3 regions of the Dickeya dadantii NCPPB 898 genome follow, and region 2 is predicted to be linked to each of the others. Evidence: predicted binding sites of a transcription regulator. Region 2 holds the regulator's gene; each other region holds the start of a gene.

Region 1 (7,266 bases), 2.1 Mb from region 2:
GGCTTATCCCGCCCCACGCCGCAAGCTGCCGCTGGATGTGGTGTAATCGAAGCATGGCTGGCTTTCGCCAGCCATGAGCAGAGCAGAAAAGAGATTATTTACGCAGACGAATGGTGGAGGTAAGACGTGCCGGTGCTTGCGTGGTTGCCACGAGCGGCTGGGTAACGCGCGCGGTTTCAACACACACAAAAGTCTGGTAGCCGTCATCGGTCATGTCGCTGATGGTGCGAGACAGTTCTGCGCCCGGGTTCCAGGCCACCACGTCGCTGTGGTGAACGTGATGCACTTCAATAGTGCGTTGCAACACCGGGTCTTCAATCAGGCTGAGTGACGCTGGCTGGGTATAAATGCGGTCGGTACGGGTCGCAAAGGTCAGGTCACCCTGCTGGGTGTCGGTTTTGCCATCGTTAACCTTGTCGATAAAGGTGTTGCCCAGACCGCTAATGCGGATTTTGCCGATCTCCCCAATCTGGAAATAAGTGTGCAGCGCGCTGGTGATACTGTAGTCGCCGTGGCATTCGAGTTCCATGCGGCATTCCTGCGCGCTTAAATGGAAGCGCGCCAGTACGGTAAACGCGTGCGGCCAGGCGGCGCGTGTTTGTTCGGAATCACGCAGCGTGAAGGTGAGAGTAACGCCGTTGGCGTCTTCGCTGTGCGAGGTGAATTCCCACGCCAGCAGTCGGCCAAAACCGTGGTTGGGCTGTGCGGCCGGACCAAACCAGGGGAAGCAGATGGGCACGCCGCCACGAATCGCCACGCCGTGCTCGAATGGCGTATTGTCGCTCAGCCACAGCACCGGTTGTTCACCTTTGGGCTGCCAGCTAATCAGATGCGCGCCCTGTAGTGCGACAGCGGCACGAACCTGCGGATGATCCACCACGATAATCGGCAGTTGGTCCAGCTGGCGCTGGCTCAGGTGTGTGGTGATCGCGTTATTGATGGGAAGTGAATAAATTTTATCGTTCATGGTATTGGTTTTGCCTTGATGGTCTTGTTGTATACCCAAAATAATCCGAGTTGTAGGACAACACGCTCGCGTGTTGAACAACGCAGTGCGTTGGCCCGACAGGGCAAGGCTCGTTAAGCGCCTTGTAACGCGGCAACCGAATGAATCCCCAGGAACTTACATAAGTAAGTGATTGGGGTGAGTGAGGGCAGCCAACGCACCTGCAACCTGAAGTCTGACGGGTATATACCCAATAAAAAAGGGCGACTTATGTCGCCCTTTCATCATCTGTTCATCGCCACATTATTTGGAGATGTGGGCGATCAGGTCCAGAACCTTGTTGGAATAGCCGGTTTCGTTGTCATACCAGGAAACCAGTTTCACGAAGGTGTCGCTCAGTGCGATACCTGCTTTGGCATCGAACACGGAGGTCAGTTTTTCGCCGTTGAAATCGGTGGAAACCACGTCATCTTCGGTGTAACCCAGAACGCCTTTCAGCTCGCCTTCAGAAGCGGCTTTGATAGCGGCACAAATTTCTTTGTAAGTAGCCGGTTTTTCCAGACGGGCAGTCAGGTCAACCACGGATACGTTCGGAGTCGGTACGCGGAACGCCATACCGGTCAGTTTGCCGTTCAGAGCCGGGATCACTTTACCTACAGCTTTAGCAGCGCCGGTAGAGGACGGGATGATGTTCTGAGACGCGCCGCGGCCGCCGCGCCAGTCTTTGTGAGACGGGCCGTCAACGGTTTTCTGCGTAGCGGTAGTGGCGTGAACGGTGGTCATCAGCGCTTCAACGATACCGAATTTGTCGTTGATGACTTTAGCCAGCGGCGCCAGGCAGTTAGTGGTGCAAGACGCGTTGGAAACGATGTCCTGACCAGCGTAAGCGGCGTGGTTAACGCCCATAACGAACATCGGGGTGTCGTCTTTGGACGGACCGGTCAGAACCACTTTCTTGGCGCCAGCCTGAATGTGTTTGCGTGCAGTTTCGTCGGTCAGGAAGATACCGGTTGCTTCAGCAACAACGTCAACACCGATTTCGTTCCACTTCAGGTTAGCCGGATCTTTCTCTGCGGTAACACGGATGGTTTTGCCGTTGACAACCAGGTGACCGTCTTTCACTTCAACGGTGCCGTTGAAACGGCCGTGGGTGGAGTCATACTTCAGCATGTACGCCATGTAATCCGCATCCAGCAAATCGTTGATGGCAACGATTTCGATGTCAGAACGTTCCTGGGCAGCGCGGAAAACGATACGGCCAATGCGGCCAAACCCGTTGATACCTACTTTGATAGTCATATATTCCACCAGCTATTGGTTTGTGAATAAAAGGTTGGTTGTAAAATTACAAAAACCTTACTGAGCGTCAAGCGGAATCGTGTCAATCGTTGCGGTAAGTCAAAAGTCCGTTCAACAGTTGCGCGATCAACAGCTATCAGCCTAATTAAAGTGCATAACCTAATCATATGAGGAATGCACAGGCATTAAAACACCTGCCATAGGTGTAATTGTGATTGAGATCACAATTAAAAGTGCCTTTGCCGCATAGGGATGAGTGTAGGTCAAAATAGGCTGTGGCGGTGTTAACTTTTTGTTAGAATTATGCATCATCGCGCTGGCGAAAAACCGTGTTTCAGTGAGAACCTGATGACCAAGATAACTGCTTCACCACGTAATCTGGACGAGTTAACCGATCTGCAGCGGCACGTTACGCAGCTGCGGGGGACGGAAAGTCCTTACACCGGCAAACTGCTGCATAACAAGCGTACCGGGGTTTACCACTGCCTGTGCTGTCATCAGCCGCTGTTTTATTCCGACCACAAATATGACTCCGGCTGCGGCTGGCCTAGCTTCGATCGCCCGGTGGCGGAGGACGCTATTCGCTATCTGGAAGACAATTCCCACCATATGCAGCGTATCGAAATCCGCTGTGGCCATTGCGATGCGCATCTGGGGCATGTGTTCCCCGATGGCCCGCAGGACACCACCGGCGAACGTTATTGCGTGAACTCCGCGTCGCTCAGCTTTATCGATACGGAAAACGGGCAACAGACGGATGGTTAACATCGCTAATACAATACTTTGACTTGAAACGTTTCAGCTAAAATCTGGCTTCAGGCAGAAAAACATGCAACTGGATGATTTAATAAACAGTATGACCCCGGAAATCTACCAGCGTCTGGTGACGGCGGTGGAGTTGGGAAAATGGCCGGATGGGGTACCCCTGACGGCGGAGCAAAAGGAAAATGCCTTGCAGATGGTCATGTTGTGGCAGGCGCGTAATAACGCCGAGGCGGACCACATGACGATCAACACCCGCGGTGAAATCGAAATGAAAAGTAAGCAAGAGCTAAAGCAGCGTTTTGCCGGCGATACCGTTACTGCCCTAAAGCCTGCTGCCGCTTTGGAATCTATTACCACCCTGGAACCTATTACCACCCTGAAACCGCAGGACTAAACCCGCTCACGCCAGCATCGGCGACTGGCGTGATGCGTGCAGGAACTACTGGCTGAGCGAGGCGATAAACGCTGGCAGTTCGAGCAGCGTGGCGCCGTGTTTCGCCATCACCTCCAGCGCTTGCTGACTGTCTTTCGGGTGCAGGTTAACGCCGCGGCAGCCGTCCGTCAGCACCTCGGTCTGATAACCCAACGCCAGCGCATCCAGCACGGTATATTTGACGCAGTAATCGGTTGCCAGCCCCATGATGGTCAACCGGGTAATGTCTCTGGCTTTCAACCAGTCATACAGCTCGGTGCGGGTGCGGCGGCCGTTGTCGAAAAATGCGCTATAGCTGTCGATAAAGGGATGCGTTCCTTTGCGTACTACCCAATTTATCGCCTGCTGATTCAGCCCGGGATGTAAGTCGGCGCCGGGCGAACCCTGTACGCAATGCACCGGCCACCAGATTTGCGGTAAACCGTCCAATTCGCCCACATCACCCACTTGGGTGCCGGAATTAACGGCAAAACTGCGGTGATCCGCCGGGTGCCAGTCCTGGCAGGCAATGATCGTTACTCCGGCCTGCTGGCAAGCGGCGATAGCCTGATTTGCCACCGCGACCACGCTATCGCCGTCCGAGACGGCCAGCGCGCCGCCCGCACAGAAATCGTTCTGGATATCCACCAGTAAGAGTGCTCTGTTCATATGGTGTTCTTCTTACTATTTTTATGACCTGGATGCCGTGTGTTGTGGTTGCAGGCGCTTTAATCCTTGTCGCTCAGTTCTCCGCGCAGGTTTTGCTGCATTAGCTGACGAATCTGGTCGGGAGAAAGGTCGTTCCTGCTTAACAGATAATGCAGCTTCGTCAGAGCCGCTTCAACCGTCATATCAAACCCGCTGATAACGCCGGCCTGCGCCAGCGCATTGCCGGTGGCGTAACCGTCCATGTTGACCCGCCCGGAAATGCATTGCGTCAGGTTAACCACCACGATGCCGCGTTCGGAAGCGCGGCGCAGCTCATCAAGCAGGCCCGAGCTTTGGGGCGCGTTGCCGACACCATACGAACGCAGAATCAGTGCTTTTACCGGCTGAAGCAGAAAATTGCTCACCACATCGGCGGAGATGCCGGGATAGATTGTCACCACGCCGATCGGCTGCGGCGTGATGGCATGCACGATCAGCGGCCCGCTAATCGGGTCGGGGTTGGCCGGCGTCAGGCGGCGGATGTGGATACCGGCTTCCAGCAGCGGCGGAAAGTTCGGTGAGGCAAAGGCGTCAAAGCCGTCGGCGTGTGCTTTGGTGGTGCGGTTGCCGCGCAGTAGTTTGTTATTGAAGAACAAGCTGACTTCGTTGACCGGGTGATTGGCCGCCACGTACAACGCATTGAGTAGGTTGGTTTGCCCGTCGGAGCGCAGTTCCGCCAGCGGAATTTGTGACCCTGTCACGATAACCGGTTTGGACAGATTCTCCAGCATGAAAGACAAGGCGGAAGCGGTGAATGCCATGGTGTCGGTGCCATGCAGAATCACGAAACCATCGTACTGGTCATAGTGTTGCTGGATGTCATCCGCAATCGATTGCCAGTCAGACGGAGTCATATCGGATGAGTCGATCAGCGGCGTATATTCGTGAATCGTGAACGAGGGCATCTCCGGACGGTGAAATTCCGGCATCTGCGCCAACTGTTGTTGCAGGTGGCCGGAAACCGGGATGTAACCGTGGGCGGAGCGCTGCATACCGATGGTGCCGCCGGTGTAGGCGACATAAATGGATTTCTTTTGCATGGATAGTCTGGGTCGGGACACTGTTGGTTAGAGAAACGGTTAGCCGTGAAAGGCCGGGATTATAAAAAGGTTTCGGCGCTAAAAACAGCCCGGTCAAGCCGGGCTGTTCAAATCAAAGAAACGTTAACGCACGTCGCCGCAATTCAGGCACAGTGCGTAACGGTTTTGCGGATCGTTCAGCGCCTCCAGCACCGACGTTTGCGCGCGAACCGTCTGCGCCAGTTGGGCCACCGGCGCCGGCACCATGGCCTGTAACGCTGAAGGCAGCATGGCGTAGACCGAGCTTCTGACCTGATTGAACATCGCATCAAGCAAGTCCGGCTCGCCGGAATACCAGCTCAATTGATACTGTTCCAGCTTGGCCAGTTCCGCCGCTTTTTTCACGGCGTCGTCAAAGTCGCCCAGTTGATCCACCAGTCCGTTGGTTTTGGCGTCGCTGCCGACCCAAACATGCCCCTGCGCGATCTCATCTACTTCCTGCGGCGTTTTCTTGCGTGACTCCGCCACCAGTGAAATAAAGTTCTGATAACCGCGCTCGATATTGAGTTGCATCAGTTGGCTGGCTTCCGTCGGCAAGGCTTTGGTCTGGGACAGCGCGGCCAGCGGAGAAGTAGCGACGCCGTCGGTATGTACGCCGATGCTATCCAGCGAATTTTCGAAGGTGGTGACAACGCCGAAAATCCCGATCGAGCCGGTCAGGGTACTGGGGCTGGCGATGATGGCGTTGGCCGGCGTGGAAATCCAGTAACCGCCGGAAGCCGCCATGCCGCCCATGGAAACCACCACCGGTTTGCCCGCCTGCCGCGCCGCCGCCAGTTCTGAACGAATCAGCTCCGATGCGGTGACGCTACCGCCGGGGCTGTTCACCCGCAGAACGATGGCTTTGACTTTCGGGTCCAGACGAGCGTTGCGGATCTGCGCAGCCGTGGTGTCACCGCCGACGTACCCCGGGGTTTCCTTGCCGTCGACGATGGTGCCGCTGGCAAACACCACGGCGATTTCGTTGGCATTGGCGGCCGGTGGGGTTGGCGCGTAATCATAGATGCTGGTGAAATTAAAGTTTTTGTTCTTGGCGTCCCACCCGAAGGCTTTGATGAACGATTGCTCAATCACCGAACGGGAGGCGACCTCGTCTACCAGCTTGTTTTCCAGCGCATAACGAGCGGTGTCGCCGTTGAGCGCGCGCAGGCCGGCGAGCAGGTTTTCAGCGCCGGGGAACAACTGTTGCGGCGTGATCTGACGGTTGGCCGCCACCGTATCGAGATAATGCTGCCACAGGGTGGAAATCCAGCGGCTATCGGCTTCACGCGCAGCTGGCGACATGTCGTCGCGGATGAACGGCTCGACCGCTGACTTGTAAGTGCCGACGCGGAAGATGTGCGTGGTGACCTTCAGTTTGTCCAGCAGCGTCTTGTAGTAAAGGTTATTGGTGGCGAAGCCGTGCAGGTCGATATTTCCCTGCGGGGTCAGATAGATTTTGTTGGCAAAGCTGGCCAGATAATATTGCGTCTGGTTGAAGTTGTCGCCGACGGCGAAAATCGGCTTGCCGGCATCGCGGAATTCACGCAGCGCCTTGCCGATGTATTGCAGCGAAGGCTGATCCGCGCTGACAAAGTCGGACAGATCCATCACCATGCCGGTAATGTTGCTGTCGTCTTTGGCCTGACGGATGCTGTCGACGATATCAAACAGCGCGTTTTCCTGATGACGGCTGCCAGACACGCCGAAGAACTCCCGTCCGAACTGACGCAGTTTGTTGTTAACGGACGGCTTATCCACTACTACGCCCGTCAGATCCAGCAGTAACGCTCCTCGCACCGGCTCTGCCTGCGGAGTTTTGAACTGGCTATAGACCCCGATGCCGACCAGGATCAAAAACACCAGAAAGAGGTTGAGGATAAATTCGCGGATAAAATTCAGCAGGCGCCATCCCCACCTGAATATTCCACTGAAAATTCGCCACATTGTGCGCATGTCCACTCCGTCAAAAGAAAACTGGGTTTAAGCAGCACCCCTGATTCGCCGGGCGATGACGCTGCCGAAATGCATCAGCGCCATTGCACCCGCACGCGGGGCACTGGCGGTATCCTAATGAG
Region 2 (7,266 bases):
ACGGGGATTTTGTCGATCTCGCCTGGAGCGAAGCGCCGACTCAGGCGCAGCACAAACCTCGCGTGGTGCTGTTTCATGGGCTGGAGGGCAGTTTTCACAGTCCTTACGCCCACGGGTTGATGGCCGCCTGTCAGCGGCGCGGCTGGCTGGCGGTGGTGATGCACTTTCGCGGTTGCGGCGGACAACCCAACCGTCTGCCGCGCGCTTATCACGCCGGCGAAACCGAGGACGCTCGCTATTTCCTGCACTGGCTGAACCAGACGCTGGGTGCCGCCCCCACCGCGGCGGTCGGAGTATCGCTGGGCGGCAACATGCTGGCCTGCCTGCTGAGCCGTCAGGACGCGCCCGGCACGCTGAACGCCGCGGCGATCGTCTCCGCGCCGCTGATGCTGGAGCCTTGCAGCCGCCGTCTGGAGCACGGGTTTTCCCGCGTGTACCAATCGTATCTGCTTAATCTGCTGCGCCGCAGCGCTTTGCGCAAGCTTTCCGTCTACCCCGATTGCCTGCCCGTTTCCGCCGCGAGGCTACGACAAGTACGCCGCCTGAGAGAATTTGATGATCTGATCACCGCCCAGCTACATGGCTTTACCGATGCAACGGAGTATTACCGGCGCAGCAGCGCGCTGCCGCAGTTGTCGCACATCCGCCAGCCGTTGCTGATCATTCAGGCCAAAGACGATCCGTTCATGACGCCGGCCGTGATCCCCGATATATCGCAACTGCCGGCCAACATCGACTATCAACTGACGGAATGCGGCGGCCATGTCGGTTTTGTCGGCGGATCGTGGCGCAAACCCGAACTGTGGCTGGAACACCGTATTCCCGACTGGTTTACCCCTTATCTGGAGCAGAACGCATGATCATTCCCTGGCAAGAACTGGCGACGGAAACGCTGCAAAATCTGATTGAATCGTTCGTCCTGCGCGAAGGGACCGACTACGGCGAGCAGGAGCGAACGCTGGAAGAAAAAGTGGCTGATATACGCCAGCAACTGGCGCAGGGCGACGTGGTACTGGTGTGGTCGGAACTGCATGAAACCGTCAATATCATGCCCCGCAACCAGCTCAGCAGCGGTGAACGGTATCAGCCCTGAATCAATCGCTTAAAAACGTAAATTGGCGTGTCACCACGGTATAAACATGCTAACAATTATCAGATATCTCTGACCGGAGTTGGCGCCGTTCACCAGAGGTTGCCCCATTCACCGGAGGTTACACTCATGTCGCACCAGCATCCGATTATCGCGGTCACCGGCTCCAGCGGTGCGGGGACCACCACCACCAGCCTGGCGTTTCGCAAGATTTTCCAACAACTGAACCTTCGCGCCGCGCTGGTGGACGGCGACAGCTATCACCGCTATACCCGGCCGGAAATGGACATGGCGATCCGCAAAGCGCGGGATCTGGGGCGCCACATCAGCTATTTCGGGCCGGAAGCGAACGATTTCTGCCAGTTGGAACACACCTTTATCGAATATGGCCTCAGCGGCACCGGCCAGACCCGCAAATACCTACACACCTACGACGAGGCGATTCCCTACAATCAGGTGCCCGGCACCTTCACCCCCTGGGAGCCGATGCCGGAACCGACCGACCTGTTGTTTTACGAGGGGCTGCACGGCGGCGTGGTCACCGACCAGCACGATGTGGCGCAGCATGTCGACCTGCTGGTCGGCGTGGTGCCGATCGTCAACCTGGAGTGGATTCAGAAGCTGGTGCGCGATATCAACGAGCGCGGTCACTCCCGCGAGGCGGTAATGGATTCCGTCGTGCGTTCGATGGAGGATTACATCACCCACATCACCCCGCAGTTTTCCCGCACCCACATCAACTTTCAGCGCGTGCCGACGGTGGATACCTCTAACCCGTTCGCCGCCAAAGCCATTCCGTCAATGGACGAAAGTTTCGTGGTGATTCATTTTCAGGGGCTGGACCACATTGACTACCCTTACCTGCTGGCGATGTTGCAGGGCTCGTTCATTTCCCACATCAACACGCTGGTGGTGCCGGGCGGCAAAATGGGGCTGGCGATGGAACTGATCATGATGCCGCTGGTGCAGCGATTAATAGAAGGCAACCATATTGACTAAGCGACGCGGCGGAGCACCGAAACTCGCCGCCGCGTGCCTGACGATTTAGTCGAGCGCGATCACTTCGTGGCTGTGGGTGATCGTCACCGCTTTCTCCAGCATCAGCGCCACGGAGCAGTATTTCTCCGCCGACAGCGACACCGCACGCTCCACGGCCTTGTCGTTCAACCCTTTGCCGGTAACGATAAAGTGCAGGTTGATGGCGGTGAACAAACGCGGCGCTTCCTCACGGCGTTCAGAGGTCAGGCGCACTTCGCAGTCCGCCACATCGTAGCGGCCTTTCTGCAGGATAGACACCACATCAATGGCGCTGCATCCGCCTGCCGCCATCAGCACCATTTCCATCGGGCTGGGCGCTTTATCGCCGGCGTTGCCGTCCATCAGCAGTTGATGTCCGGACGCGGACTCGCCAAGAAACGTTAACCCTTCAACCCATTTCACCCGAGCCTGCATAAGTTTGCCCTCAATCAATTATTTTTGAAATTTTACACCGCTTATGTATAAAAAAGTCTGATAATCAGAGCTTAATCATGCTGAAGCGAGACAACACAAGACACTACACTCAACCTGTGTTACAAACGAAGGCGTAAACCGGTGTGCGTTGAGCCTCTGCCTGACCAGCCGCCGGCTTACTGGCGTCATCCGATATACCCTCAATAATTCGATTGCAGGAAAGCCAACGCGCCTGCAGCCTGAAGTATGACGGTTATAGACAGCCTCAGTATATTCCCTGACGTCATTCCGCCAGGACGGAATTGAATTATAACTATGTTATCACGCCGTACAGGGAACTCTGAGCCCTGTGATTTGCGCAGTGAATTACAACAGAGGATAACAGCGAATGGTTCTCGGCAAACCGCAAACAGACCCGACTCTCGAATGGTTCCTTTCTCATTGCCACATTCACAAGTACCCATCGAAGAGCACTCTGATTCATCAGGGTGAAAAAGCAGAGACGCTTTACTACATCGTGAAAGGCTCGGTTGCCGTGCTGATCAAGGATGAAGAAGGCAAGGAAATGATTCTTTCTTATCTGAATCAGGGCGATTTTATCGGCGAACTTGGTTTGTTCGAAGATGGTCAGGAACGCAGTGCGTGGGTCCGGGCGAAAACCGCCTGCGAAGTCGCTGAGATTTCCTATAAAAAATTCCGCCAGCTGATTCAGGTCAACCCGGATATTCTGATGCGGTTGTCCTCGCAGATGGCGCGACGCCTGCAGGTGACCTCGCAGAAAGTCGGCAACCTGGCGTTCCTCGACGTAACCGGCCGTATCGCGCAAACCCTGCTCAACCTGGCCAAGCAACCGGACGCCATGACCCACCCGGACGGCATGCAAATCAAGATCACCCGGCAGGAGATCGGTCAGATTGTCGGCTGTTCCCGCGAAACTGTCGGTCGTATCCTGAAGATGCTGGAAGATCAGAACCTGATCTCCGCCCACGGTAAAACCATCGTGGTGTACGGCACCCGCTGATTATCATCCACCGGATCAAAATCAGCCGGATCAAAAAGAGCGTGCCCAGGCACGCTCTTGTCGTTTTAGTGCAGAGAAAAGCCGTGGCTTACGCGCCTTTCACCACCTGCTCCACTGCTTTCCCGAACAGCGCCATGCCTTGATCGATCTCTTCCGGAGTAATCACCAGCGACGGCACAAAACGGATCACGTCCGGCCCCGCCACCAAAATCATCAACCCCAGGTCCGCCGATGCGGCCAGGAAATCCCTGGCGCGGCCATGCCAGGCCGGTTTCAGCTGCGCGCCCAGCAGCAGACCCATGCCGCGGATTTCGTCGAAAATATCGTACTGCGCATTAATGCGCTCCAGCGCAGACACAAAGCGCGCATGACGATCCACCACCCCGGACAGCACCTCCGGCGTGTTGATCACATCCAGCGCCGCTTCCGCCACCGCGCAGGCCAGCGGATTGCCGCCGTAGGTCGTGCCGTGAGTACCGACCGCCATCACCGACGCAATCTCTTCCGTGGTCAGCATCGCGCTGATCGGGAAACCGCCGCCCAGCGCTTTGGCGGTGGTCAGAATATCCGGCGTGATGCCGTAATGCATATAAGAGAACAGCTTGCCGCTGCGGCCCATGCCGCACTGCACTTCGTCAAATACCAGCAGCGCCTGATACTGATCGCACAGCTCGCGCACGCCGCTGAGGAAGGCCGGCGTAGCGGGCGTGATACCGCCTTCGCCCTGAATCGGCTCCAGCACCACCGCGCAGGTGTGGTCATCCATCACCGCTTTTACCGCGTCCAGATCGTTGAACGGCACATGCACGATGTCCGCCGGTTTCGGGCCGAAACCATCGGCGTATTTCGGCTGGCCGCCGACGGAAACGGTGAACAGCGTACGGCCGTGGAACGACTGATAAAACGAAATGATCTTGGTCTTGTACGGGCTATGGCGGGTAATGGCGTAATGGCGAGCCAGCTTGAATGCCGCTTCGTTGGCTTCCGCACCGGAGTTAGCGAAAAAGACGCGGTCGGCAAAGGTGGCATTGATCAGTTTGGTGGCCAAACGCAGCGCCGGTTCGTTGGTGAACACGTTACTGGTATGCCACAGGGTTTCGCCCTGCTCTTTCAACGCCGCCACCAGCGCCGGATGGCAGTGCCCCAACGCCGTTACCGCGATGCCGCCGGAAAAGTCGATATATTCCTTGCCCTGCTGATCCCAGACACGGCTCCCTTTGCCTTTTACCGGCACAAACTGCGCGGGTGCATAAACCGGAAGAATTACCTTATCGTAAGTATCCCGTGTTACTGCTGCTTTCTCTGTCGCCATTTGCTGCCCCGTTGTGATATCCGTGGTTTTCGAGTGAAAATATAGTCATTAAATATGCATAAAAAATCAAAAATACGCAATCATTAATCCGGTAATGCCGGATTTGCGCCCGCTATCCACCTATAAATCAAGGAAATTTCTCAGTAGCTGGTGTCCCTGCTGGCTGAGAATGCTTTCCGGGTGGAACTGCACGCCTTCCAGCGGCAGCGAGCGGTGACGCACACCCATGATCTCATCGATTCCGGCGTCGTTCTCGGTCCAGGCGGTCACCTCAAAACAATCAGGCAGCGAATCCTTTTCCAGAATCAGCGAGTGATAACGGGTGACGGTTAACGGGTTTGCCAGCCCGGCGAATACGCCGCGGCCAGCGTGCCGTACCGGCGAAGTCTTGCCATGCATCACCTGACGGGCGCGCACCACCCGCGCGCCAAACGCCTGCCCCAGCGCCTGATGCCCCAGACACACCCCCAAAATCGGCAACGTGCCGGCGAAATGGCGGATAGCCGCCAGCGAAATCCCGGCGTCATCCGGCGTACAGGGGCCAGGGGAAATCACCAGCCGTTGCGGCGATAACCGCTCAATGTCCGCCAGCGTCAGCGCATCATTACGCCTGACCAGCACCTCCGCCCCCAACTCGCAAAAATACTGGTACAGGTTGTAGGTAAAGGAGTCGTAGTTGTCGATAAGTAGCAGCATATCTTTATCTATCAGCGGGTGAATGGCGTTATGCTCGGTGCAGGCGTCATGTCTAACACAACATGATGCAGAATGAATGATGTCGAGTCTGAAGAGTTGAGACACGGTTGTCCAGATGCGAGCCTGAAACAGCCGGAGAAGGCAGTAAATGGAGAAGAAAATAAATAAAGAAATGGGTGCCAATACCGCGAAAAACCCGGCCATGCCATGGCCGGGGACGTTAAGAAAGGGAGCCGGCTGTCACCCGGTTTCATCACGCAACACCACCGGGTTGAATTTTTTCCGGAACTCGATGGGCGTAACGCCGGTATAACGTTTGAACATTTTCTCAAAATGGCTCAGGTCGCCATAGCCGCAATCCAGATAGAGATTGGTGATCCGGCTCATGGGGTGGCATTCCAGCCGCTGGCAGGCATAGAAAATGCGGGTCTGATTCAAAATCTGCTTAAACGACAGCCTGAGGCTGTGCTTGAGCAGATAGGAGAGATGCGACGGGCTGATGTGGGAATTCTCCGCCAGCTCAATCAGCGTCACCTCCTGCTGGAAATGTTCACCCAGATACAGTAACGCCTTGATCACCGACGGGTGAAACTGCTGCAGAGCGTCCTGATCGCGGCTGAGCACCGCATCGCACAATGAACGGTTAATCCGTTGCCGCTCGCCCGACGCCTCCAGCTCAGTTCGTGTCACGATTTGCGGCAGAATGCTACTGGCCTGCGCCAGGTCGATCTCGGCGTCGTCGCTGAGCATCAACAGCCGGGCGACACTATGCCACAGTTGCCGCACGTTGCCGGGCCAGTCGTAATGATGCAGGTGAAACAGCACCTCGGGATGCAATGTCTGCCGGACGGACTGACGGTACGCCTGCCAGGCGGCATGAACCAGTTCGGCGATATCCTGCGTTCTGCCTTTCAGCGCCGGCACTGACAGCGACTGGCAGCCAAATGCCGACACCAGCTGCGCACCGGGTTGCGCCGGCGACGCACGTTGCTCGGTCAGCGTCGCAATCAGCCCAAACACCAGACGCAGCTCGCTCCGCCGGGCATGTTCCACCCGAAGCAACGCCAGAGCCTTCTGCTGCTGCTGTTCGGTTAGCGTATCAAAACCAGGAATACACAGGGTCAACCGACGATCGTCGGGAATCGCGGCAAGAACCTGTTCCAGCCGTTTGATGGGATCACCTTCGCCACCCAATTCGACATAGCGCCCCTGCAGCGCCTGTAGTCTGGCGCGAATATAGCCGGTGATTTCAGACAGATCCGCGCCCGGCTCGCCAAAAAGCAGAATAGGCCTGCCGGATAACATCAACCGATCAATCCGGTCACGCAATACCGAAGGCAAAAAGATAAATTCCGGGATATGTCGCCCCACCGAATAGCCCGTGAAGGGTATTTTTTCGGCAGGAATACTTTTTAGTTTACCAGGTAGTATATTTTCTGTTTTCACGGGAAAATCCTTTATTCAACTCCTGCCAGTGCACATTCCACAATAAAATGCGCCCCTTTATAAGAAATGACGTGGCTTCTGCGACACGACCAATCTTATTCAAACCGTTATTTCGACAATGGAAATGAATCCGCAGATTCGGTCGACAGACTCTCTGGACAAACCCTGGTAAAAATAATGTAAATCCCTTTACTGATTTTTTATTCATTATCACCGTTGTATCGGGATAAAAATAAATGCATTCCCTGC
Region 3 (7,266 bases), 460 kb from region 2:
GATCCCCACCTCGTCCACGGTATTGGCGCGGATGATAGCCAGCTCTTCCTCGGTGTAATCCCAATGCACCTGATGCGTTTCCAGCAGCGCCAGCAGCTCCGCCGGGTATTCGCCCTTCAGCGCCGGGTCCAGAAATACCCGGTTGTAGAACAGGTCATACAGCCGCGCCGCTTCCACATCGTGCGCGGCGCTGGAACGCGGATAGGTCACCTCCGGATTGAGGATCACCCCGATGCTGCCGCCGTGGCGGTGGTAACCTTTGTCGCGGAACAGTTGCACCACTTTGGCGGTCGCCAGATTCTTGTGGTGGTTCCACTGCATCCAGACGCCGGTGTCCTGCTGGTAGGGGTAGCGCGCCGCGTCCAGATAGACGCGGGTTTGCACCACAATCGGCTCGTTAAAGGTGAACCAGCGCTTAACCTTGCCGGCATAGCGGGCGAACACCGCGTCGGCGTACTGCACGAACCACTCCACCACCCGCTTCGACGACCAGCCCTGATACTTCTCGAACAGCACCGCCGGCAGCTCGTAATGCTCCAGACACAGCATCGGTTCGATGCCCTGCCGGTGCAGTTCGTCGATCAGGTTGTCGATGTAAGCAGCGTATTCCTCATCCACCACGCCGTTTTCATAGTCCAGCATGAAGCGCGACCAGTTGATGGAGGTGCGGAAATGGGTCAGCCCGGTCTGCTTCATCAGCGCCACGTCTTCGCGGTAGCGGTTGTAGAAGTCGGTAGCCACCGCCGGACCGTAGCCGTTGTGCCATACCTGCCGGTCGCGCTTGTACCACAGGTCCAGATAGGAATCCTGCCCGCTCTTCTTGCCTGACCATCCTTCGGTCTGCCAGGCGGACGACGCCGCCCCCAGAATGAAGCCCTCGGGAAGGGTCATTGATACCTTGCTCATGCCTTTCTCCCTTTCGTTTTTCGATTCGCTTCGTTGTTCGATTCGCTTACGTGTTCGATCTGCTTACGTGTTTAATACGCTTAGCTTTTCGCTACACTGGCCTGCTCGGCTTCCGCTTCCCGCTGCGCCTGCTCGGCACGACGAGACGCCACTTTGACGAACGGCAGGTAAATCAGGGTGGCGACGATGATGCAAACAATCTGCGTCGCCACCGCGCCCATGGAACCGGCGGTGGACAGCCAGGCGTTGATGATCGGCGGCGTGGTCCAAGGCACCATCACCACCGCTTTGCCGGCAAAGCCCATGCTGGTGGCGAAGTAACCGATGGTGCCGGTGACCAGCGGCGTGATGATGAACGGAATCGCCAGAATCGGGTTGAGCATGATCGGCATACCGAAAATCACCGGCTCATTGATGTTGAACACGCACGGGCCGAAGGAGATCTTGGCGATCTCTTTCATTTCGCGGCGGCGGGAAGCGATCATCACCGCCAGCAGCAGCCCGATGGTCAGCCCGGAGCCGCCGATGCTCATATACACGTCCCAGAACGGCATGGTGATGATATTCGGCACCTCGTGACCCTGTTCAAACGCGGTCATGTTCACCGCGATCGCCCCCAGCAACAGCGGTTCGCGGATCGGCTTGATCATCTGGTTGCCGTGGATGCCGATCACCCAGAACAGTTGCGCCACAAACATCAGGATCAACAGCCCCGGCAGGCTCTGCACCACCGATTCCAGCGGCTGCTGCACCACCATGTAGATGGCGTCGTACAGGTACATGCCGGTCACTTTCTGGAAGGTAAACCCAAAGGTCGCCACCAGCGTCACGGTGATGATCGCCGGGATCAACGCCGAAAACGACGCGGACACATTCGGCGGCACGCTGTCCGGCATCTTGATGCGCAGCCGGTCCACCGATTCCAGCTTGGAGTAAATCTCCACCGACAGAATGGCGATGAACATGCCGAGGAACAGGCTCTTGGTGTCGGAAAACTGGCGCGCCAGCACGTCTTTCACCGGCAGCGTCTGGCCGTTGATCACCATATCGATGGTGGTGGGGGTAATCGAAATGAAACAGATCACCGCCAGCAAACCGGGGAACAGCCCGCGGGAGCCGTTGATTTTCCCCAGCTCGATACCGATCAGGAACACCGCGCCGATGGTGAGAAAGTTCAGTGTGGCGTAGTTAATGCCGCTCATAATCGGTTTGAGCGGCGCCAGAAAGGAGAACATGGCGAAACTCGCCAGCCCGTTCCTGGGGTCGAGCACCATATTGGAGATCAGCACAGAAAACGCGCCCACGATGATCACCGGCATCAGCGTGATGAACGAGGCTTTGATCGCCATGATGTATCTCAGGCTGTTGAACTGGTTGGCAAACGATCCTAATGAATCGATGGCCTGATCCTTGAATGACATAACTCCACCTCTTTGATTTACCTGCATTTTCAGGGGTTGTTGTTATCAGAGGCTATCGCCCCCGTAGTGGCCGTTACGCGCGGAAGAATGGACGGCAGGTTCAGCGCTTTCGCGTTTGGCATGCCAAAAAATAAAACAAATGAATAATTTTTCTGTGACATTGTTCTCACAAGCCAATATTGGAATTCCAATAACATGGCAAACATCAAATTTGGCATACCAAGAGGACGACGCGATGGAATTCGATATGGAACAGACCGTGATGGAGCTACTGATCAACGCCGGTGAAGCCCGATCCAGCGCCATGATGGCGATTCAGGCCGCCCGCGGTCAGGACTGGGCGCAGGCCGACGCGCAGCTGCTGGCCTCAAAGGAGGCGGCGAAAGCGGCCCATCTTATCCAGACCCGGCTGATCGGGCTGGATGAAGGCGAAGGCAAGGTGCCGGTCAATCTGATTATGGTACACGCGCAGGATCATCTGATGACCGCCATGCTATGCCACGATCTGGCCGAAGAGCTGGTACTGCTGCGCAAAGAGCTGTTTGAACGCTCATCAGCCTGACGACGCCGCGCCGGCAGAGAGATATTCTGCACCTGCCCCACTGACGCTGTGCCAGTGTGCTAGTATGTGACAAAGATTGATAACAACTCTGTGACAGACTTCGGTAAAAACAGGGAAGGTGCAAACCATGATGACCATGCTTGATGTGGCAAGGCATGCCGGCGTATCCAAAGCCACAGTATCACGGGTGTTGAACGGTACGGGTCAGGTGAAGCAAAGCACGCGCGATGCCGTGTTCAAAGCGATGGAAGAACTGGGCTATCGCCCCAACTTTCTGGCGCGATCGCTGGCGCAACGCAGCTCAAACAGCCTCGGCCTGGTGGTATCCAATTTCGACGGCCCCTATTTCGGCCGCTTGCTGCGCCGGGCGGCGGAACGCACCGAAACCAGCGGCAAGCACCTGATCGTGACCGACGGTCACGATACGCCGGAAGACGAACAACAGGCGGTGCAACTGCTGACCGATCGCCGCTGCGACGCCATCGTGCTCTATACCCGCCACATGTCCGACGCGGCGCTGATGGGGCTGCTGGAGCAGTCTACGGTGCCGATCGTGGTCATCAACCGTCACCTGCCGATGGCGCCTGACCGCTGCGTCTGGTTCGAACAACAGCAGGCGGTATTTCAGTTGATCGATTATCTGGTGCAGCAAGGGCACCGCGAAATCGCCTGCATCACCGGGCCGATCAACACCCCGACCGCGCGCGCACGTCTGGCGGGTTACCGGCAGGCGCTGGATCATCATCGTATCCCTTATGATCCGCTGCGGGTGGTCAACGGCGATAATCTGGTGCCCGGCGGCTATCAGGCGGTACGCGAGCTGCTGGCGCATGACGCCGGTTTTTCCGCGATCTTCGCCAGCAACGACGATATGTGCATCGGCGCGATGAAAGCGCTGCTCGAAGCCGGCAAGCGGCTGCCGCAAGACGTGTCGCTGTTCGGCTTTGACGATATTCCCAGCGCGCCTTATCTGAACCCGGCGCTGTCCACGGTGTATTTGCCGATTGAAGAGATGATCAGCGCCGCCATCTCGCAGGCGCTGAAACTGTCCGAAGGCGCATCGGTCAAACCGATCGCCCCGTTTATCGGTGAATTGAAACGGCGCGCCTCGGTGACGCAAGGGCCGCACACGCGCTGAATCGGCACCGAGCGGTTACACCCGCTCCAGCGCCAGCAGTTCGTCCAGCGTCTGACGGCGGCGAATCAGCCGCGGCTGCCCTTGTTCAAACAGCACTTCGGCGATCAGCGGGCGGCTATTGTAGTTGGAGGACATCGACGCGCCGTAAGCGCCGGTGTCATGGAACACCAGATAATCGCCCACCTGCGCCGACGGCAGCGGCAGCGTTTCCACTCCACCGCCCGCCTGCTGGGTGAACACATCGCCGGATTCGCACAGCGGGCCGGCCACCACGGTGTCGCGCAGCGCGGACTGGCTCAGATCGCGCCCGTCGCCCGGCAACAGAGTGATGTGATGGTAACTGCCGTACATCGCCGGGCGCATCAGGTCGCTGAATCCGGCGTCCACCAGCACAAAATGACGGCTGCCCATGTCTTTTACCGCGCGCACCTGCGCCACCAGCACGCCGGACTCCGCCACCAGAAAACGCCCCGGTTCGATTTCCAGCGCCACCGGGTGCTCCAGATGCGCGGCGATCTGCTCCCGCGCCCGGTTCCACAGTCCATAATAGTGTTGAGTATCAATGCGCTCGCCGCCGTGACGATAGGGAATCGACAACCCGCCGCCGGCGGAAATCGCCTCCAGATCCTGCCCCACCGCCAGCACCTGCTGCACCATCGCGTCGCACACCTGCTCCAGGTGCCCGTAATCAACACCGGAGCCGATATGCATGTGGATGCCCACCAGCTTCAGGCGATAACGGCTCAGCGCCTCCAGCGCCTGCGGCAAATCGGCATACCAGATACCGTGTTTGCTGTTTTCGCCGCCGGTGTTGGTCTTCTGACTGTGGCCGTGGCCGAATCCCGGATTAATACGCAGCCACACCGGGTGACCCGGCGAACGCTCGCCCAGTTGATGCAGCATGTCGATGGAACCGGCATTCACCGGAATGTTCAGCTCGTGCACCCGTTGCAGCGTGGCGTCATCCAGCACATCGGCGGTAAACACGATCTCGTGCGCCTCGGTACCCGGCTCAAACCCGGCCGCCAGCGCGCGTTCAATTTCGCCCAGCGATACCGAATCCACCTTCACGCCCTGCTGGCGCATCAGTTTCAGAATATGCAGGTTGGAACAGGCTTTCTGCGCAAAACGGATGGTGTCGAACTGGCGCAACTGACCGATGCGCTCAATGATAGTCTCGGCATCGTAGGCCCACAGCGGGCAGCCAAAGCGTTCCGGCAGCGCGCGCAGGCTCTGGACGTTCAGCGCATGGGAAAGGTCATTCAGATCGTGTGGCATGGATATCGTACCGTGGCGTTATCAGATGCCGAAATTGTGCTGGCCTGCATCCTATAATACAAATATCCTTTTTCGCAGACTCTATTCATTTCTGATATGGCTTAGCTGAACAAAAGAGGAACGAATGGCTGAGATTTCCCTGCGCCACATTGAGATCTTTCACGCGGTAATGACCACCGGCAACCTGACGGAAGCCGCCGCGCTGCTCAATACCTCGCAGCCGACGGTGAGCCGCGAACTGGCGCGTTTCGAGCATCTGGTGCAGATGCCGCTGTTCGAACGCCTGCGCGGGCGGCTACACCCCACCGCGCAGGCGTTGCAATTGTTCGACGAAGTGCAGCACTCCTATTACGGGCTGGAGCGCATCATCAATGCCGCGCGCGATATCCGGCAGTTTCGGCAGGCGCCGCTGTCGGTCGCCTGTCTGCCGGTGTTCTCCCAGTCGTTGCTGCCCGAGGTATGCCAGCCGCTGCTGGCGCGTTACCCGGCGCTCAATCTGCACGTCATCCCGCAGGAATCGCCGTTGCTGGAAGAGTGGCTGTCGGCGCAGCGCCACGATCTGGGGCTGACGGAAAATCAGGTCACCCCCGCCGGCACCGAACGGCAAACGCTGATGGAACTCAATGAAGTCTGCGTACTGCCCATCGGCCACCCGCTGGCGCGCAAAACGGTGCTGACGCCGGAGGATTTCCGCGACCAGCCGTTCGTCAGCCTGTCCAGTACCGACAGTTACCGGCAGTTGCTGGACCAGCAATTTGAACAGGCGAACGTCGCGCGGCGGCTGGTGCTGGACACCCACAGCGCCGCCTCGGTATGCGCGATGGTGCGCGCCGGAGTGGGGTTGTCGATCGTCAACCCGCTCACCGCGGTGGATTACGCCAGCAGCGGCGCGGTGGCGGTACGCCGTTTCAGCATCGAGGTGCCGTTTACCGTCAGCCTGATTCGCCCGCTGCACCGCCCGGCCTCGGCCTTGGTGGAGCAATTCACCGAACAGTTACTCGCCTTCGCCGAAAACTTTCCCGCGCGGTTGCAACGCTGGCTGGCGCACAACACAGCCTAAAGTGAGCTTTACGCCACCTCACGCAGCGCGCTGAGATCGATCTGCACCCCGACCCGGCTGCCGGTGGGGTGCAAATCGGTCACCGCACGGTTGAGCACGTCTACCGACAGCTCCACCTCGCTGATGCGTACCCGGTAGCGGATAACGTTGCCCAGCAGGCTGTGACCGATGATTTCTCCGGCCAGCCCCTGCTCCGGCGCGCACAACAGCACCGACTCCGGACGCAGCGCCACCTGGCCGGAAAACCGCCCACCGGTCAGGCTCATCGCCTGTTCGGCGCTCAGCAGGTTGTAACTGCCGATGAACCCGGCGGCAAACAGGCTGGCGGGCTGGGTGTAGAGCGACTCGGCGTCGCCGTTCTGCACGATTTCTCCCTTGTTCATCAGTACGATGCGGTCGGATAACGTCAGCGCTTCCTCCTGATCGTGGGTAACGAAGATGGCGGTCAGCTTCAGCTCCTGCTGGATGCGCCGGATCTGCTCACGCAGGTGACGGCGAATGCGGGCGTCCAGCGCCGACAGCGGCTCGTCCAACAGCAGCAGGCGTGGGCGGGTCACCAGCGAGCGCGCCAGCGCCACGCGCTGACACTGGCCGCCGGACAACTGGTGCGGGTAGCGGCGGGCATACTCGCCCAGTTCCACCAACGCCAGCACCTCCGCCACCCGCGCGCGAATCTCGCCAGCGGGCAGTTTCTGCATCTTCAGGCCGAACGCCACATTGCCTTCGACGGTCATATTGGGAAACAGCGCGTAATTCTGGAACACCATGCCGATATCACGCTGTTGCGGCGACAGCGGTACGATGTCGCGGCCTTGTAGCAGAATCTGACCGCTGTCCACCGACGTCAGCCCGGCCAGACAGCGCAACAGCGTCGACTTGCCGCAGCCGCTCGGCCCCAGCA

What was found. The regulator CRP, encoded in region 2, controls carbon source genes, mostly activating them, when cyclic AMP is high. The targets are predictions, from matches to a motif close to ATGTGANNNNNNTCACAT.
Region 1: the regulator CRP is predicted to act here: its motif matches at 2,455-2,472, upstream of msrB (peptide-methionine (R)-S-oxide reductase MsrB).
Region 3: the regulator CRP is predicted to act here: its motif matches at 2,480-2,497, upstream of DDA898_RS17470 (PTS sugar transporter subunit IIC).

The regions. Positions count from the first base shown of each region.
Region 1 is NZ_CM001976.1:2,275,212-2,282,477, forward strand. Features, by position in the region: gene DDA898_RS10495 (aldo/keto reductase) at 1-46, shown strand, start outside; gene DDA898_RS10500 (D-hexose-6-phosphate mutarotase) at 95-967, opposite strand; gene gapA (glyceraldehyde-3-phosphate dehydrogenase) at 1,250-2,245, opposite strand; gene msrB (peptide-methionine (R)-S-oxide reductase MsrB) at 2,594-3,010, shown strand; gene DDA898_RS10515 (YeaC family protein) at 3,075-3,404, shown strand; gene pncA (bifunctional nicotinamidase/pyrazinamidase) at 3,450-4,091, opposite strand; gene ansA (asparaginase) at 4,151-5,170, opposite strand; gene sppA (signal peptide peptidase SppA) at 5,294-7,144, opposite strand.
Region 2 is NZ_CM001976.1:4,332,374-4,339,639, forward strand. Features, by position in the region: gene DDA898_RS19500 (hydrolase) at 1-860, shown strand, start outside; gene DDA898_RS19505 (YheU family protein) at 857-1,093, shown strand; gene DDA898_RS19510 (phosphoribulokinase) at 1,220-2,089, shown strand; gene DDA898_RS19515 (OsmC family protein) at 2,135-2,542, opposite strand; gene crp (cAMP-activated global transcriptional regulator CRP) at 2,931-3,563, shown strand; gene argD (bifunctional acetylornithine/succinyldiaminopimelate transaminase) at 3,652-4,875, opposite strand; gene DDA898_RS19530 (aminodeoxychorismate synthase component II) at 4,996-5,571, opposite strand; gene DDA898_RS19535 (helix-turn-helix domain-containing protein) at 5,812-7,017, opposite strand.
Region 3 is NZ_CM001976.1:3,875,448-3,882,713, forward strand. Features, by position in the region: gene DDA898_RS17465 (glycoside hydrolase family 1 protein) at 1-906, opposite strand, end outside; gene DDA898_RS17470 (PTS sugar transporter subunit IIC) at 987-2,327, opposite strand; gene DDA898_RS17475 (PTS lactose/cellobiose transporter subunit IIA) at 2,563-2,889, shown strand; gene DDA898_RS17480 (LacI family DNA-binding transcriptional regulator) at 3,017-4,027, shown strand; gene lysA (diaminopimelate decarboxylase) at 4,043-5,305, opposite strand; gene DDA898_RS17490 (LysR family transcriptional regulator) at 5,430-6,365, shown strand; gene DDA898_RS17495 (ABC transporter ATP-binding protein) at 6,374-7,266, opposite strand, start outside.